Regions from separate parts of the Staphylococcus ratti genome, predicted to be linked through region 1. Evidence: riboswitches for the same ligand, from Rfam matches in the RefSeq annotation. Region 1 holds a riboswitch; the other holds the start of a gene.
The links. A riboswitch is a leader RNA that binds a small molecule or an ion and turns the genes downstream of it on or off. The one in region 1 is predicted to bind S-adenosylmethionine.
Positions count from the first base shown of each region.

Region 2: linked by a shared signal. The riboswitch ahead of metK (methionine adenosyltransferase) and the one ahead of LN051_RS08705 (methionine ABC transporter ATP-binding protein) in region 1 are both predicted to bind S-adenosylmethionine.

Region 1 covers NZ_CP086654.1:1,816,560-1,820,891, forward strand. The annotation lists gene LN051_RS08700 (methionine ABC transporter permease) at 1-208, opposite strand, end outside; gene LN051_RS08705 (methionine ABC transporter ATP-binding protein) at 201-1,229, opposite strand; SAM riboswitch class I at 1,329-1,437, opposite strand; gene LN051_RS08710 (thioredoxin family protein) at 1,478-1,792, opposite strand; gene LN051_RS08715 (toprim domain-containing protein) at 1,758-2,153, opposite strand; gene gcvH (glycine cleavage system protein GcvH) at 2,236-2,616, opposite strand; gene LN051_RS08725 (arsenate reductase family protein) at 2,686-3,039, opposite strand; gene LN051_RS08730 (thioredoxin family protein) at 3,207-3,527, shown strand; gene LN051_RS08735 (nitroreductase family protein) at 3,579-4,124, opposite strand; gene aroD (type I 3-dehydroquinate dehydratase) at 4,192-4,332, opposite strand, start outside.
Region 2 covers NZ_CP086654.1:937,266-941,597, reverse strand. The annotation lists gene LN051_RS04580 (fluoride efflux transporter FluC) at 1-258, shown strand, start outside; gene LN051_RS04575 (nuclease-related domain-containing protein) at 390-1,298, opposite strand; gene metK (methionine adenosyltransferase) at 1,387-2,586, opposite strand; SAM riboswitch class I at 2,696-2,807, opposite strand; gene pckA (phosphoenolpyruvate carboxykinase (ATP)) at 3,039-4,332, shown strand, end outside.

The sequences.
Region 1 (4,332 bases):
CGATGCTGTAAAAGATGCGCCCTACTTTGGATTTACTTTTAGATGTCAAAAATAAAATCACGCCAATGATAAGCCCAAAAACAAACGCAAAAATGGTAGAAATCACCGTCATATAGAGTGTTTCGTATGTGGCTATCCACACCTCATCCCATCGTATATGAGGCATCGTTATCATTTCACTCAATATTTCGCTAAAACTTTTACCCATGGCTTATCACCTCAACTTCAATTTTCTTTTCTGCTAACTCTAGTGTTAATTGTTCAAATTCATGCTCTGAAACATTTTGAAGGTGTAACAAAATAAAGCCTATAATCCCTTTTTTGGAATGTTTAATATTCGCCTCCAAAATGTTCACTGCCACATGATGTGTTCGTGTGATGTACGAAACGATTGGTTGTGTTGTAGCCTCTCCTGAAAAATTAAGTTTGACTAATTTATCAGAAGCATTAATTTCTACTAACTCAGAAATATCCTCGTATTCTGCACTTGGCTTTAAATCTTCTTGAACAAATCTTCTAGAGACAGAATGTTTTGGATTCTCGAAAAATTCTGTTATTTCAGCTTGTTCAATAATCCGCCCTCTTTCCATCACCGCTACTTCATCACAAATACGACGAATCACATGCATTTCATGCGTAATAATAATAATCGTTAAATTTTGTTCTTTTTTGAGTTGTAGCAATAAATCTAAAATTTCATCTGTTGTTTGTGGATCAAGTGCACTAGTTGCCTCATCACAAAGCAATACTTCTGGGTCATTCGTTAATGCACGCGCGATACCTACACGCTGTTTTTGTCCACCAGACAATTCGGAAGGGTATGCTTTTTCTCGCCCTTTTAACCCGACACGTTCTATAAGTTCTAGTGCTTTCGTTTTTGCCTCCTTCTTTGGAACACCTGCAATTTCTAACGGAAATAACACATTGTCTAAAACTGTACGTGACCATAATAAGTTAAAATGTTGAAAAATCATGCTCACTTTTTGCCTTTTGTGACGAAGTGCACGTTTACTTAGTTGTCCTATATTTTCACCACCAATGATGACCTCACCAGAAGTTGGCGTTTCTAAATAATTAAACAATCGTATTAATGTACTTTTTCCCGCACCAGAAAAGCCGATAATACCAAAAATGGTCCCTTTATCAATATTTAAATCGATATCATCTACAGCTGTCACAGTTTGGGATTTGCTCTCGTACCGTTTAACAATATTTTTAAGCTCGATCAATATGATTCCCCCCTATATGTTGTCCTATGACAAAAATCAGAATAAAAAAAGCTTTCTCCTATTATGTAAATAAGAGAAAGCAAAGATACCGATGCATTTCTCTCATCTCCAAAAGTAAATCGTTACTTTATGTGAATTGGCACCATTTCTATACATAGACGGTTGCCGGGCTTCATAGGGCACATCCCTCCACCACTCTGGATAAGAGCTTATCTGAATATTAAGTTGTTCAAATCTTACCATTTCCCTCAATTTTCGTCAACAGATTTTTTTAACTTCTCTAACAAATACGTCACAGATTGAAAAGCATAGATGCGTTCTAGTTCTTGATTGTTTTTCATAATCAATAATATCGGTACAGACTGTATTTCAAATTGTTGGCTAAATTCAGGATAGAAATTTAAATTTCGTTTTTCTAATGGTAACTGAGCCACTTCGTTAGCAATATCTAGCATGCGCTCGGATATTTTACATGTTCCACACATCGGTGTGTAACCAAAAATTAAATGAATCTCATTATCTTTATTTTTAAATGTATTGTTCAATTGCTTCGAAACATTCATGATACGAATACTTTCCTTTTACATAAAAGTCGTTTTTAACATTAAACCCATGACGTCCTAATACATTTGAGAGGTAATCTCGTGGGCAACGTGCCACTTCACTATAAGTTGAATCGACAAAGATATCAATACTTTCACTCAAATACTTATGAAACCATTTTCGAATCTTTCGTCCTTCCGCATCAGCATCAACAAGAATATAGACTTGCTTGCCATATAATGATTCAATCATGTTATCCAATTTTTCAATCCCCATCGTCCCGTGAGTACAAACGATTTCGACAGGCTCTAGTAACACCTCGTTAACTCTTTTTTTATCAGATTTGCCTTCTACAACAATTATCTTGTTAATCATCGTCATGGTCTTCACCTTCTAAAAAGATATTATTCAGTGTAAAAAAACTCCGAGATAATCCAATGAGTATCTAGGAGTTTCGTCATTATTATTCGCCGATCATTTCTTGATAGCCTTGTGCATCCATTAACGCATCAAGTTCACTTTCGTCAGTTATTTCCACTTTAACCATCCATGCTTTTTCGTATGGTGATTCATTTACAGCTTCTGGCTCATCTTCAAGGTTTTCGTTAATTTCTACGATTTTGCCAGATACTGGTGAATATAATTCTGAAACTGTTTTAACAGATTCAACGCTACCGAAAGTTTCACCTTCAGCTACTTCATCATCGACTTCTGGAAGTTCAACGAATACGATATCTCCTAATTCGTTTTGTGCAAAATCTGTAATACCGACAGTTGCGATGTTGCCTTCAACTTTTACCCATTCATGTTCTTTTGAATACTTTAATTCACTTGGCACTGCCACTTGAATCCCCTCCTATATTTGTTTACAAGATAATCATGACACAATGCAAATTATCTATCAACTATTTTATTATAACCAAGTATCGCGATAAACTTGCTCATTAAAACCGACCGTTACTTTATCACCTAAGATTGCTAAAGGTCGTTTTACTAACATTCCATCTGAGGCTAAAAGTTCTAATTTTTCGTCATCAGATAATTCACTTAATTTATCTTTAAGTTTTAATTCCCGATATTTTGCGCCATGCGTATTGAATAATTTCTTAATTTCAATACCAGACTGTTGAACAATCTCTCTAAATTCCTCTTTTGTCGGCGTCAATTGTACGATATCAATTGGTTCATAGCTCACGCCATGCTCAGATAAAAATTTTGCAGCTTTTTTACATGTAGTACAATTAGGATACTGATAAAACTTAATCATGCTCTAACCTCCTTGCTTGACTTATAACAAATATACCAAAATTTGTTAGATTAGACTAATTTTAAGTTGATGCTCATTTTTAATATTGATTAAATCATGAAATATGACGTATTATAAGAAATTCGTTATACTTTGTAATAAGAAAAAGAACAACGGAGGAAATACTTATGCAAAAAATTCAAAACATGGATAGATTCAAAGAAATCATTAATGGTGACAACATTGCGATTGTAAAATTTGAAGCAAGTTGGTGTCCCGATTGTAAAGCGATGGACATGTGGGTCGACCCAATCGTCCAAAAATACAATCAATATGATTGGTATGTCGTGAACCGTGATGAAGTTGAAGAAGCAGCCATTGAAAATGACGTAATGGGCATCCCAAGTATTCTTATTTTCAAAAATGGCGAGAAATTGCACCACCTGCATTCCGCACATGCAAAATCTCCAGAACAAGTTGAATCATTTTTAGCTGAAAGTTTAGGATAAAGCTTAAAAAGACACGTAGATCATGATTTAATCTACGTGTCTTTTTTACTTTTAAATATATTCAGTATAAACGCCTTTATTTTTACGTTTGGCCTCTGTCTCTTTTTCGCTCTCGAGATCTGTTAAATAAATAAAACCAATGAGCCTTTCATCTGGGAGTACACCAAAAACATTTCTCACTTTTGGATGAAAAATATACGTAGGTGTTTTCCAACACGTGCCAATACCTTTTTCATATAAAAGAAGTAATAAATTTTGTGCATATGCTCCAACCGCTAAATAATTTTCATTTTCTTCACGTTGGCGTGCATCACATTTCATAATCAGCGCAATAAAGCCCCCTAAATTGGTCACTGCGTCATAATGACTTTGTTTTTTTTCTGGTTCCCGTGGAAAAGCATAACGTGTGACTTCTTTGCTCATTTCACCCAACTTATGTTTTGGAACGTAGACCACGCGCCATGGCTCACGCATACCATGATTCGGCGCATTAGCTGCTTCTACCACTGCTTCTCTCACCGCATCTTCATTAATATGCATATCTCTATTAAACTTCTTAATACTTCTTCGATATTTAATAGCGTGTTGAAGTTCCATCGTCATCTTCCCCTTTTAATGTTGATAATCATTATCAATTATATCTGACGATGTACAACTTTTCAAATTACTGATACAAAGCCATTGCGCTTTTGAGTGTTTTTACATCGAGTTGTCCTGGTGCCACGCTTTCAGTTATTGCCCCGTAAGTTAGCGCCCCGCCAAACGTTTGTTGTGCAGTTCTTGATATTATGCCTAGTTGAGACAT
Region 2 (4,332 bases), 880 kb from region 1:
ACTTTAATCATTAACTGTATCGGTTGTTTTGTTTTTGGTATGCTTAGCCCTGTTCTTATCTCACAAAGTGACATCTATTTTTTCATTTTAGTTGGAACATTAGGGGGTTTTACAACCTTTTCCACACTACAATTGGAATTGATCACACAAATCAACAACAAAAAATGGCGACAATGTTCACTGCTTTTTCTAGCGCAATACGTAGGGTGTTTTGCGTGTTATGTTTTAGGATACGCATTCATACACATTTTGCCTTAAAAAGAGATGCTACTAAAATAATAGCTTGTAATATTTGAACGCTCGAGGATATACGCCTATGCATTGAAGCTATCGATCAGCGTACACAAAAAACCGTTACTGGAATCCGTAACGGTTTTTAACGATGTCTATTAATTAAATGTTTCTATTTCGGTCATAATGGCTTGTAAATCATTCACATCATATTGAATTCTACCATGGAAAACAAATTTATTGAAGAATTCGTCGAGTTGTGTCGGACCTACAAGTACTTTTGTACCACTTTGTGGTGCGTAATTCGAAATTGTAATATCCCCTTCATGTCTAGGGTTAAAATATAATATCGCTGTTGGTGCATATTTTAGGTTTAATTTTTGTTGTAACGTCGTTGCTAATTTTTCTACTGCTTCAAGTTGTGAAGTATAATCTACAACTGTTAATGTACGGTTTGTTTCTTGTTGATCAAGCACTACAGTTTGTGGTGTTTGTGCATCTAACTCTAATGTTTTGAACACTTGTTCCATCATCGGGTTTTCTTTGAATTGATTCTGAGTAACACCTTGATAAACATGGCCTTTAAGTAGCTCTGAATCAATAATATATAAACCGGTACGTGTCAAAACAAGGTGGCTAATACGCGTAATATCTTCTAAATCATTTGTTGGCATAAAAATGTTAGCCATAATATGCATATCTTCTGGACGAATACGTTTTTCTTTTACAAGACGTTCTCGAATGCCTAAAAGACGCATATCTGTAATGTATTCGCTATCATTTTTTGAGAATAATTTTAATGCATCAATTTCACGATTTTTAGAAGATAACATTGTGTCATATTGTTCCTTATGACGCGTATCTGATTTTTTCTTTTCAATTCGTGCTTTTTCTAACTCTTCTTTATGTTCATTATTTAATTTTTCTTTTTTGGATTGATACTGACTTGAATATGTTTCTTTTACCTTCTTTTTGCTTCGTAACGCAAACAAAAATAAAATCAGAAACAAGAGTGCAAGGACACTCGCAGCGATTAACCCAATTTGAATTGGATCCAATTGTGACATTAACAATTACCTACCTTTTCTACATTTGCTTTATTATATTCATTATATAAAAAAGCTAATAAAATCGCGAGTGTTTATGGAAAAAACATTAATTTTGAGAAGCCACCGCTTCTTTTAAAATGTCGATTTTGTCCGTTTTTTCCCATGGTACATTAATATCATTGCGACCAAAGTGTCCATATGCAGCAGTTTGCTTATAGATTGGGCGTTGTAAATCTAACATTTTAATGATACCCGCTGGGCGTAAATCAAAATGCGTACGCACTGCTTCAATTAAGCTATCTTCTGAAACTTGTCCGGTACCAAAAGTATCAATAGCGATAGATACTGGCTGTGCCACGCCAATCGCATATGCAATTTGAACTTCACATTTTTTAGCTAAACCAGCTGCAACGATATTTTTAGCAACATAACGCGCCGCATAAGCTGCAGAACGGTCTACCTTTGTAGGATCTTTTCCAGAAAAAGCACCGCCTCCGTGACGCGCATAACCGCCGTACGTATCCACTATAATTTTACGACCTGTTAAACCAGCATCACCTTGTGGTCCACCAATAACGAAACGTCCTGTAGGATTAATAAAGAACTTTGTATCTTCATCAATTAAATTTGCATCTACTGTTGGATAAATCACATATTTTTTTAGGTCCTCTTGGATTTTTTCTAATTCGATTTCTTCATGGTGTTGTGACGAAATAACAATCGTATCGATACGCTTCGGATGATTTTCCTCATCGTATTCAACCGTTACTTGTACTTTACCGTCAGGTCTTAAATATTCTAAAGTACCATCTTTACGTACTTCCGTTAAGCGTTTCGCTAGCTTATGAGATAAATCTATAGGAAGTGGCATATACGTATCTGTTTCATCTGTTGCATATCCAAACATTAACCCTTGGTCCCCTGCACCAGTATTTAATGCTTCATCATTATCGTCATCACGATATTCTAATGCACGATCTACACCTTGGGCAATATCTGGTGATTGTTCGTCAATCGCAGTTAAAACAGACATCGTTTTGTAGTCATAGCCATATTTTGCACGTGTGTAACCAATCTCTTTAACTGTTTCGCGTACAACTTTTGGAATGTCGACATACGTCGAAGTTGAGATTTCCCCAGCAATTAATGCCATTCCAGTCGTTACAGTTGTTTCACAAGCCACTCGTGCACTTTTGTCACCTTTTAGTATCTCATCTAGAATTGCATCAGAAATTTGATCTGCAATTTTATCTGGGTGGCCTTCAGTCACTGATTCTGATGTAAATAATCTTCTATTGTAAGTCATAATAAGCTCCTTTAAATTTTATATTACGAAGTTCTCTCTTTTTCTGAGCTAATAAAAAAAGAGCCTCTCACACTATAAACATAGAGAGAAGGCTCTAAACGTCCATTCGCTCTTATCGTTCAGACAATATCAGTCTGCAAACGGTTTGGCACCTTTCTTCATTAAAGAAGAGGTTGCTGGGTTTCACTGGGTCCATGTCCCTCCACCACTCAGGATAAGAGAATCCGTTAGTCTCATATTACCTAAATTTATAAGTAGTGTCAATTCTCTTTCTAACTCATGTTACACAAATATAAAAACGATTCCTCAACCTAATTATTTTACTATTTTTCTATCAAAATCACCTAATTTCGGTATGGATTATTTATCCATTGTGTTATACTCTTGAATTGTAAAGGCTTACATTATTGAAATAACTATCATTACTGAAATAACTATCGGAGGGATAAAACATGTCATTCAATACAAAGAAAATTGACGCATTAATTGACAAGCCTTCATCTCATTTTCAACTTACAACTACAGAACTCTACAATAAGATACTAAAACGAGACGAAGCTGAATTAACAGAACTCGGGGCGATTAATGCTAAAACTGGGGAATATACTGGTCGTTCTCCTAAAGATAAATATATTGTAGATAATCCTCAAGTTAAAGATGATATTGACTGGGGAGCAGTAAATCAACCTATTTCTGAAGAAAAATTCTTAAATTTATATTATCAAGTCATCGATTATTTAGATAAAAAAGATGAGATATTTGTTTTCAATGGTTATGCAGGTAGTGACAAAGATTCACAACTTGATTTAACTGTCGTCAATGAGTTTGCATGGCATAATTTATTTGCTCAAAATTTATTTATTAAACCTACTTCAAAAGAAGAAGCTTCAAAAATCAAAGCTGATTTCACTGTAATTTCTGCACCAACTTTTAAAGCAAATCCTGAAAAAGATGGCATTCGCTCTGAAACTTTTGTGATTATTTCATTCAAACACAAAACAGTCTTAATCGGTGGTACAGAATATGCAGGTGAAATGAAAAAATCTATTTTCTCTGTAATGAATTATTTATTACCGAAACAAGACATTATGAGCATGCATTGTTCAGCCAACGTAGGTCATAAAGGTGATGTCGCTTTATTTTTCGGTTTATCTGGAACAGGTAAAACAACGTTATCGGCTGATCCTGAGCGTCGCCTCATCGGCGATGACGAACATGGTTGGAATGACAATGGCGTGTTTAACATTGAAGGCGGTTGTTATGCGAAAGCTATTCAATTGTCCGAAGAAAAAGAACCTCAAATTTTCAATGCTATCCGTTATGGTACAGTTCTTGAAAACTGTGTAGTAGATGCTCAAGGTTATGTTGACTTTGATGACAATCAGTTAACAGAAAATACGCGTGCAGCCTATCCTATTCACCACATTGAAAATATTGTTGTTCCGTCTAAAGCATCTCACCCAAATACGATTATTTTCTTAACTGCAGATGCTTTTGGTGTATTACCTCCAATTTCAAAATTATCAAAAGACCAAGCAATGTATCATTTCTTAAGTGGTTTCACATCTAAACTCGCAGGTACAGAACGTGGTATTACTGAACCACAACCTTCTTTCTCAACATGTTTTGGCGCTCCATTTTTGCCGTTAAATGCAAAAGTGTATGCAGATTTACTTGGTGATTTAATCGATAAACATCAAGTCGATGTGTACTTAGTTAATACCGGTTGGACTGGAGGAAAATACG